Linked DNA regions of Accumulibacter sp.. The protein of the gene in region 1 binds, or shares a complex with, the protein of each later gene. Links are inferred from orthologs where the notes say so. Each region holds a gene or a part of one and is shown on either strand. Other genes may lie near its edges.

What was found. Proteins that work in one complex are often made in the same cells at the same time.
Region 2: the proteins of V5B60_RS12855 (region 1) and dapF are in contact, whole or in part, in a solved structure (PDB 5YGU), measured with the Escherichia coli proteins. The link is inferred for Accumulibacter sp. from one-to-one orthologs.

The regions. Positions count from the first base shown.
Region 1 is NZ_JAZKUG010000001.1:2,882,703-2,887,828, reverse strand. The notes cover bases 977-3,972. They hold V5B60_RS12855 (RNA pyrophosphohydrolase), read left to right. Parts: upstream 977-2,199; coding sequence 2,200-2,745; downstream 2,746-3,972. Other genes in these bases: coq7 (2-polyprenyl-3-methyl-6-methoxy-1,4-benzoquinone monooxygenase), read left to right, coding at 3,457-3,972; V5B60_RS12850 (CNP1-like family protein), read left to right, coding at 2,742-3,317; V5B60_RS12860 (proline--tRNA ligase), read right to left, coding at 977-1,963. Also shown: V5B60_RS12865 (lytic transglycosylase domain-containing protein), read right to left, coding at 1-251; more of V5B60_RS12860, read right to left, coding at 239-976; more of coq7, read left to right, coding at 3,973-4,080; V5B60_RS12840 (OsmC family protein), read right to left, coding at 4,077-4,496; V5B60_RS12835 (hypothetical protein), read left to right, coding at 5,075-5,126. UniProt on the Escherichia coli protein: Master regulator of 5'-end-dependent mRNA decay.
Region 2 is NZ_JAZKUG010000001.1:888,370-892,417, reverse strand. The notes cover bases 1-2,984. They hold dapF (diaminopimelate epimerase), read left to right. Parts: upstream 1-1,069; coding sequence 1,070-1,900; downstream 1,901-2,984. Other genes in these bases: xerC (tyrosine recombinase XerC), read left to right, coding at 2,585-2,984; V5B60_RS03935 (DUF484 family protein), read left to right, coding at 1,897-2,550; V5B60_RS03945 (GNAT family N-acetyltransferase), read left to right, coding at 542-1,063; V5B60_RS03950 (cation diffusion facilitator family transporter), read right to left, coding at 1-291. Also shown: more of xerC, read left to right, coding at 2,985-3,499; V5B60_RS03925 (DUF1330 domain-containing protein), read left to right, coding at 3,503-3,790. UniProt on the Escherichia coli protein: Involved in the succinylase branch of the L-lysine biosynthesis and in the biosynthesis of the pentapeptide incorporated in the peptidoglycan moiety. Catalyzes the stereoinversion of LL-2,6-diaminopimelate (L,L-DAP) to meso-diaminopimelate (meso-DAP).

The DNA.
Region 1 (5,126 bases):
TAATGTACGGCGCGCAGGAAGTCCAGGCGTGCATCGCGATCAGGAATCCGTTTCTCGAGCCGCTGCGACATCTCGCTCAGCCAGCCGATGGCCTCGGTCGAATCGGTGAATGAACTGCGTGGCGGCGCACGATCGGACACCGTGCGCGAGAGGGCTGCCCGCACGCTCGCCGACAGTGGCTCATACTTCTGCGCGCCGGCGTGCACCGCCAGCGGCAACAGCAGAGCGACGAGAGCGATCAGGCAGCGCACAGGCGGTCCTGCAGGAAGCGGCCGATCTCGGCCATGGCGACCATCCGCGGCTCGCTGTCGAGGCGTCCCTTGTACTCGAAGCGGCCCTCGGCGAGACCGCGCTCGCCGACGACGACACGATGCGGAACGCCGATCAGTTCCATTTCGGCGAACATCACCCCCGGTCTTTCGTTGCGGTCATCGAGCAGCACGTCGACACCGGCAGCGACCAGTTCGGCGTAGAGCGCATCGGCAGCCGCCCTGACGGTGGCACTCTTGCCGTAGCCCATCGGGACGATGCACACGGCAAAGGGCGCGATCGCTGCCGGGAAGACGATGCCACGCTCGTCGTGCCCCTGCTCGATGGCGGCTCCGACGATGCGGGTGACGCCAATGCCATAGCAACCCATTTCCATGATGCGGCTCTGCCCCCCTTCGTCGAGGAAGCTGCACTTGAGCGCCTCGGCATACTTTCTGCGCAACTGGAAGATGTGGCCGACCTCGATGCCGCGACACAGTTCCAGCCGACCCTTGCCATCGGGTGACGGATCACCGGCCACAACGTTGCGCAGGTCGCCGACCTGCGTCGGCTCCGGCACGTCGCGAGCGAAGTTGACTCCGGTCAGGTGATACCCCGCCTCGTTGGCGCCGCAGACGAAGTCAGCCATCGCTGCCACGCTGCGGTCGGCATGGACGGCGATGCCGCTGATGCCGACGGGACCGATGTACCCGGGTTGACAGCCAAGCGCCGCCAGAATCTCGTCGTCGCGCGCGAAACGGAATTCGCCGAGCAGCTTCTGCGCCTTCAGCTCGTTCAGGTTGTGGTCGCCGCGCAGCAGGATCATTGCAAAACCACCGGCGACAGTCTCGCTCCCGGCGAGGACGACTGCGATCGCCTTCACCGTCGTGTGCAGCGCGACCCGCAGCAGATCGGCCACGTCCTCGCAGCGGGTGCGACCGGGTGTCGCCACCTTCTGCAGCGGATTGCCGGCAGGCGGGCGGTCGCCCGCCGGGGCCAGCGCCTCCGCCAGTTCGACGTTGGCCGCGTAATCGGATTGCGGACAATAGGCCAGCGCGTCCTCGCCCGATTCGGCAAGCACGTGGAACTCGTGCGAACCGGTACCGCCAATCGAGCCGGTGTCGGCGGCGACGGCGCGGAACTTCAGACCCAGGCGATCGAAGATGCGCGTGTAGGTCGCGAACATGTTGCGGTACTCGCGCTGCAGGTCCTCGAAGCTGGCGTGAAACGAGTAACCGTCCTTCATCAGGAACTCGCGCCCGCGCATGACCCCGAAGCGGGGCCGGATCTCGTCGCGGAACTTGACCTGGATCTGGTAGAAGTGGAGAGGCAGTTGTCGGTAGCTCTTCACCTCGCGACGCACGACGTCGGTGATCACCTCCTCGTGCGTCGGACCGATGACGAAATCCCGCTGGTGTCGATCCTTGCAGCGCAGAAGCTCGGGACCGTACTTCTCCCAGCGCCCGGACTCCTGCCACAACTCACCCGGTTGAACGGCCGGCATCGACAGCTCGATGGCACCGGCGCGATCCATCTCTTCGCGGACGATCGCCTCGACCTTGCGCACGACGCGCAAGCCGAGCGGCATCCAGGTGTAGATGCCCCCCGCCAGCCGTTTGATCATGCCGGCGCGCAGCATCAGCTTGTGGCTCACCACCTCGGCGTCAGCGGGCGCCTCCTTGAGCGTTGACAGAAAGAACCGTGAAGTGCGCATCGGGATTGGCGGCAGACGAAATGAAACCGCGATTCTACTGGACGGATGGCCAAAATGGTTGCGCTGGCTGCCCGCCGCGGGCAACGACCAGGCCGCTTGGCGCGCAGCGCACACAAGCCGCAGCGGGCTGACCGCGGCGAACACGGCCGCAGACTCCCTTCGCTTCCCGCGATGCTTTGCAAGCCACGGGAATTGTGGAAGAATGCTCTCAACGATTTGATTGGCAGGTGTCGGACATGCTTGACCGTGAAGGCTATCGCCCGAACGTCGGCATCATTCTTTGCAATGCCAGGAACGAGGTCTTCTGGGGCAAGCGGATACGAGAACATTCATGGCAGTTCCCGCAGGGCGGCATCAAGCGGGGTGAGACGCCCGAGCAGGCCATGTATCGGGAACTCCATGAAGAGATCGGCCTGCTGCCGGAGCACGTACTCGTTCTCGGCCGGACCAAGGACTGGTTGCGCTACGACGTACCCACCCACTGGGTCAGGAGGGAGTGGCGCGGCAGTTACCGCGGACAGAAACAGATCTGGTTCCTGCTGCGCCTGGTCGGTCGCGACTGCGACGTATCGCTGCGTGCCTGCGACCACCCCGAGTTCGACGCCTGGCGCTGGAACAGCTACTGGGTCTCGCTCGACGCAGTGATCGAGTTCAAACGCCGGGTCTACGAGCAGGCCCTCAACGAGCTCGCCCGCTTCCTCAATGCCGATGCACGCCGCGCTCAGCGCGCCGCGGCGCAGTTCCGCTCGCCGCCGCCGACCGGGCTGCCCGCCAAGGAATGAGGGTGCCGACGACCGCTCGCGCCCGTAGCGCCGCCATCCGGCTGCGCCTCGTCGCCACCCGCGCGTGCTGGCTGCTGGCCGTCGTCCTGGCCTGGCCGTCGGCGGGACGGACGGAAAGCTACGACCCCGATGGCGAGCAGAGGCCTGCTCCGGAAGCGGAAGTCGAGTTGCCGGCCTTTCCGCGAAGCGAAAACCTGGTGCCCTTCACCGTCAGCGCGACGACGAACAACCAGTTCCTGATCGACAGCGCCTCGCTCAGCGTCGGCAGCGATGGCGTCATCCGCTACGCGCTGGTCATCATCAGCCCCTCGGGGGCGCGCAACGTCAGTTACGAAGGAATGAAGTGCGCGACCGGCGAACGTCGCCTGTACGCGCTCGGCCGCAGCGACGAGACGTGGGCCCGGGCACGGAACGATCGCTGGGTGCGGATCACCAACAGCACACTCAACCGGCATCATGCTGCTCTCTTCTCCGAGTATTTCTGTCCGATCACGGTCGTGCAGCAGACACCCGAACAGATGCTCGATACCTTGCGGCGCGGCGGGCACGCGACGCTGCGCGTCAGGCCATGATCGACCGCCGGAAGCACGCAGCACCACGGCTGCAGGCAGCGCCTTCTCGCCCACTTCCCGCTGCTGCCGCCAGCAGGCGAGGCACTCGTCGGCAGCGGGTGGCGCGACCCTCGAAGGCAACGGCACCTCCGAGGCAACCATGATCAGCGATCGCTTCATCATCGAGTTCGACAGGGCGTTGCGCACGCTGTGCGCACCGGCCTCGACGGTACGGGAAATCCCGGGCAACAGCGAGGCGGAGCCCGTCATGTCGGAAGCCGAGAAAGCCCATGCCGCAGCGCTGATGCGCGTGAACCACGTTGGCGAAATCTGTGCGCAGGCGCTGTATCAGGGTCAGTCTCTGACGTCGCGCGAGGACGGCGTTCGCCGGGCACTCGAGGAGGCCGCGCGCGAAGAGACCGAGCATCTGGCATGGACCGAACGTCGCCTGGCTGAACTGGGGAGCCGCACGAGCCTGCTCAACCCGCTCTGGTATCTGGGTGCACTGGCGATCGGCGTCGTCGCCGGCAAGCTGGGAGATGACTGGAGTCTTGGCTTCCTCGCCGAAACCGAGCGCCAGGTCGAGGCGCACCTGGACCACCACCTCAGCGAACTGCCCGAGCAGGACACGCGGTCGCGAGCGATCGTCGCCCAGATGCGAAGCGACGAGATCGCGCATGCCGAAACGGCAATGCGCCTCGGGGCTCGCGAGCTTCCGCCTCCGGCGATCGCGGCGATGCGGCTCGCGGCAAAGGCGATGACGCGGACCGCCTACTACGTCTAGGTTTCGATGATCTCGAAGTCGTGGCTGATGGCAGCCGTCTTGCCAAGCATGATCGACGCCGAGCAGTATTTCTCCTTTGACAGCTCGATCGCCCGCGCGACGACATCCGGCTTGAGTTGCTTGCCACTGACGCGGAAGTGGAAATGGATGCTCGTGAACACGCGTGGCTCGGTCTCGGCCCGCTCCGCCCGCAGGCTGACTTCGCACCCAGAGACGGCTTGGCGACCCTTCTTCAGGATCAGTACCACATCATAGGCTGTACAGCCGCCGGTGCCGGCCAGCAGCAGTTCCATCGGCCGCGGAGCCAGATTGCGCCCGCCCGCTTCGGGAGCACCGTCCATCACCAACGCATGATTGCTACCCGTCTCGGCGAGAAAGGACATCCCGCTGCCGGTCCACTTCACCGTACATTCCATTTGCTCCTCCTTGGCTGCAGAACGCTTCGATCAGGTTGCCGATTTTAGCCGCAAGTGTTTGCACGCACACCGGCGCATCATGCTGCGGCGCAGCATGATCAGTGAAAAAAAGGCCGGCCGTGCAAACGAGCAGCGTTGCACATAGTGAAAGGCATCTCCGATACGAGAGTCAATATAATGAATATTAAAAGGCTTTTGCAATTCACGGCGATCGCCCTCGAACCCGGAAAAAAAAGATTCCGCAACGCACAAAAAATAGTTGACCTTTGCTCTCGGAGCAGCCATAATGCACTCAACGTAACACTTGCAGCGGGATCTTCCTCCCACTCGGCTTGTCTCCTCCACCGTCCTCCTTTGGTGTGGATTTAGCGCGACTCCCACGAGTCGCGCTTTTTTTTGCATCTCCCACCCCGGCTCCCGTCCCGGGTAGTCGAACACGCCGCTGCTGCCGGCGACGAGGCTTGCGCCACGCCAGCGTTGCTTCCGATGGCGAGCCGGGCGTAAGATGACCGCCGGTTTCGTCGGGGGAGAGTTCATCGTTTGCGACGAGGCCCCATGGCGATATGGGCGCGTCGCCCTTGACTGCCTTCGGCGGCTGCGTCCGGCTTGGCATCGCAGCGGACCGCTTCT
Region 2 (4,048 bases), 2.0 Mb from region 1 along the record:
TGCGAAGGAGGCTGCGGTTTCGATCCGCGCATGGCCGTAAGGGTGGCTTTCGTCAGCAGGATCCTTGCTGTGATGCGCCGCGAACAGGACGAGAAAGTCGCAGACGAGGTCGGAAAGCGAGTGCAGTCCGTCAGCGATCAGGCCTTGCGAGTGGGCAACGATGCCCGCAACGACCTGTGCGCCGGTCAGCAGAATGTTCACCAGGACACTGACCCAGGTTACCCGTTGCGTCATGGCGTGTCGCTCAGGGTGGTCGTAGGCAACCGCCGGTTCGTCGTCCACGATGCTCATGTGCCCCTCCCTCGTCGTTGATTTTCGCGGGCGATTCTACAGTCGATGGTGCGGCATGTCTCGTCGTGACACGGCCGCAGCTACCGTGGGTCGCTTCCGGGCCGGCAGTCTCGCTGCTCGACGTTAATGCGGGCTTAAGGCGAAAGCCCGTCTCCGTTACAATCGCGAACTTTGACCGGGACCGGCGAAGCGCGGTGTTCCCCCTTGCATCGCCTTCTCTTGCCCAACGCACACTTTCGGCGGAACTTCAATGAATGTCCTGATCACACCGGTCAGCGTGGCCGACGTCGACTCGCTGGTCGCCCTGGCGCGGCAGGTCTGGCAACGGACCTACCCGGGGATCATCAGCCAGGAGCAGATCGATTACATGCTTGCACAGCGCTACGGCCGGGACCGCCTGCTGGCCGAACTGGAGGAGCCGGGAATCTGGTGGGACAAGGCGACGGTGGGCGGTTGCCTGGCGGCCTTTTCATCTTGCATCGCCATGGCTGGCGGGAGTGAGATGAAACTCGACAAGCTTTACGTCGACCCGCTGCGGCAGCATGGTGGCATCGGTGGCCGGCTGATCGAGGAGGTCGAACGCCACGCCTGCGCCGCCGACTGCCGGACACTCATCCTGGCCGTCAACAAGCGCAACGAGGCAGCCATTGCGGCCTACCGCCGGTACGGTTTCGTTGTCCGCGATTCCGTCTGTGTCGACATTGGCCACGGCTTCGTCATGGACGACTTTATAATGTCCAAGTCACTGCCGCCTGCGGCAGCTTCCCTGTGAACGCCAATGCTGCTTCCCTTCGTCAAGATGCATGGTCTCGGCAACGATTTCGTCGTCCTTGACGGTGTGCGCCAGTCGCTCGAGTTGACCCGGGCGCAGTTGCGCCGGCTCGCCGACCGTCATTTCGGCATCGGCTGCGATCAGGTGCTGCTCGTCGAGGCGCCGACAAGGCCCGGGGCGGACTTCCGCTATCGGATCTTCAATGCCGATGGTGGTGAGGTCGAACAGTGCGGCAACGGGGCCCGCTGTTTCGTCCGCTTCGTGCACGAGCAGGGGCTGACGACGCGACGCCAGATCCGCGTCGAGACGATCAGTGGCATGATCGTCCCGTGCCTCGAAGACGACGGTTCGATCACTGTCGACATGGGGCCGCCGGAGTTCGCAGCGGACCGGATTCCGTTCGTCAGCGACGTGGATGACATTTTACAGCCCCTCCAGCTCGCCGACGAGGAGATCATGATCACCGCCGTTGGCATGGGCAATCCGCACGCCGTGCAGCTCGTCGACGATATCGACAAGGCACCGGTCGAGCGCCAGGGTCCGGCCATCGAGTTTCATCCGCGCTTCCCGCAACGTGTCAACGCCGGTTTCATGCAGGTGAGCGACCGCCACTCGATTCGCTTGCGGGTCCATGAACGCGGTGCCGGCGAAACGCTGGCCTGTGGTACCGGTGCCTGTGCGGCGGCAGTGGCCGGAATCGCGCGCGGTCTGCTGGATTCCCCCGTCCGAGTCGCCATGCGAGGAGGTGAGCTGCTGGTCGCCTGGTCGGGCAAGGATGCTCCGGTGTTCATGACCGGGCCGGCAGTTACAGTCTTCAAGGGAGAGATCGAGTTATGAGAGCGGAAGAGGTCGCGCGCTACCTGCAGGACAATCCACATTTCTTCGAGCAACACGCCGATCTGGTGGCCAACATCGTCGTGCCGCACCCACACGGTGGTCGGGCAATCTCGATCACCGAGCGACAGATGCTCGCGCTGCGCGACAAGAACAGGCAGTTAGAGGGCAAGATGGGCGAGCTGCTGCAGTTCGGCGAGGAGAACGATGTGCTTGGCGCCAAGATGCATCGGTTGGCGACCGGGATGATCGTGGCGCGGAGCTTCCAGGCGGTGCTGCACACCCTCAACCTCCATCTGCGCGATGACTTTGCCGTACCGCATGTTGCCGTACGTCTCTGGCGGCACCCCGAGGGCCACGAGGAATTGCCGGAGTTTGCGGAGGTCAGTGAGGAACTGCAGGCTTTCGCCGAGACTCTGGTGCAACCGTTCTGCGGTTCGACCAGTGGCTTCGAAACCTCGTCCTGGTTCGGGGAAGCGGCCACGCACGTGCGTTCGCAGGGACTGATCGCGATCCGGGATGGCGGCGCCACGCGGGGCATGATCGCGCTTGGCAGTGAGGATTCCGCGCGCTTCTACGCCGGAATGGGAACGATCTACCTCGAGCGTCTCGGCGAGATGGCAGCGGCAGCGTTGGCACGCGTCCTTGGCTGAAGGCGTCCGCACTGGTTCCGACAGGGTGTCCTGAATGACCGCGGGTGAGAACGCGGCGAGTGTTCGCTCCTACCTCGAAGAACTCGCACAGCAACGGCGATCATCGGTGCATACGGTCAGAAGCTACCGTCACGACCTCGAACTGCTTTGCCGCTTGCTCGGCGAACTGCCCGGCGAAGCCAGTCTGGCCAGCCTGCAGCCGCATCACATACGCCGTTTCGTCGCGCAGTTGCACACGCGTGGGCTTGGCGGCCGGTCGCTGGGACGTACGTTGTCCGCGTGGCGTGGTTTCTATCGCTGGCTTGGCCAGCGCGGACAGGTGAACCACAACCCGGTCGATGGTGTCCGCCCGCCGAAGAGTCCGCAGGCGCTGCCCAAGGTGCTTTCGCCCGACGAAGCGAACCGGCTTCTTGCGGCAGAGAGCGAAAACCTGCTGCAACTGCGCGATCAGGCAATCTTCGAGCTGTTCTATTCGTCCGGGCTGCGCCTGGCCGAGTTGGCCGGGCTCGATCTGTCATGCCTCGAAGAGCTGCTGGGCGGAGAGGTGCGGGTGCTCGGCAAGCGCAACAAGCTGCGCATCGTGCCTGTCGGCAGCAGGGCGAGGCGGGCGGTCGCAGATTGGGCGGCGCAGCGCTCGAGGCTGGCGGCGGAAGGCGAAGCAGCCCTCTTCGTCAGCCAGCGTGGCACGCGCCTTGGTGTGCGCATGATCCAGCTGCGCCTGCAGCGCCGTGGTCTGGCGCAGGGTCTGCTTGCCCGTGTGCATCCGCACATGTTGCGCCATTCCTTCGCCTCGCATGTCCTGCAATCCTCGGGAGATCTCCGTGCCGTGCAGGAGATGCTCGGTCATGCCAGCATTTCCTCGACGCAGGTCTATACGCACCTCGACTTCCAGCACCTGGCCGCCGTCTACGATCAGGCACATCCGCGTGCCAAGCGCAAGCCGAGCTGAACGGTGAGCAAAGTCATCGGCCTGATACGGATCATCGAGCCAACGGCATTCGAGGCCTATCGCGGCGAAGTGGGCAGGACCGTTGCGGAGTTTGGCGGCCGAATCCGCTTCCGCGGATCGGTGACACAGGTGTTCTGGAACGAACTGGGCTGCGAAGGCTTCGAGGCAGTGGTCGAACTCGAGTTCGAACGACTCGAGGACGCGCAGGCATGGGCGACCAGCGAAAGCTATCGCACGCTGCTGGAGGTGCGAAGCAGGGCCATGCGAGTGACGCTGTTTGCGGCCGAGTAGCTCCTGCTGCTGCTTCCGGCGCTTGCTGAGCCAGCTTCAGCCCTTGTTCCAGGGTGCCAAGAGGCTGCGGTGTTCTTGGTCGCGCATGATGCGGCAGGTGCCAGAAAGCGGTCGCCAGCGCGCCCGGATATGGGCTGCGAGCGCGTGAGCTGCCGGCTGTTCATGTGCATGGGCCGGTGATGAGCAGTCGAGCAACGCGGCCGAGTGGCCGCGCTACCCCAGAGTCACTCGGGTCACCCCTGGCCGCCGTGCCGGCTG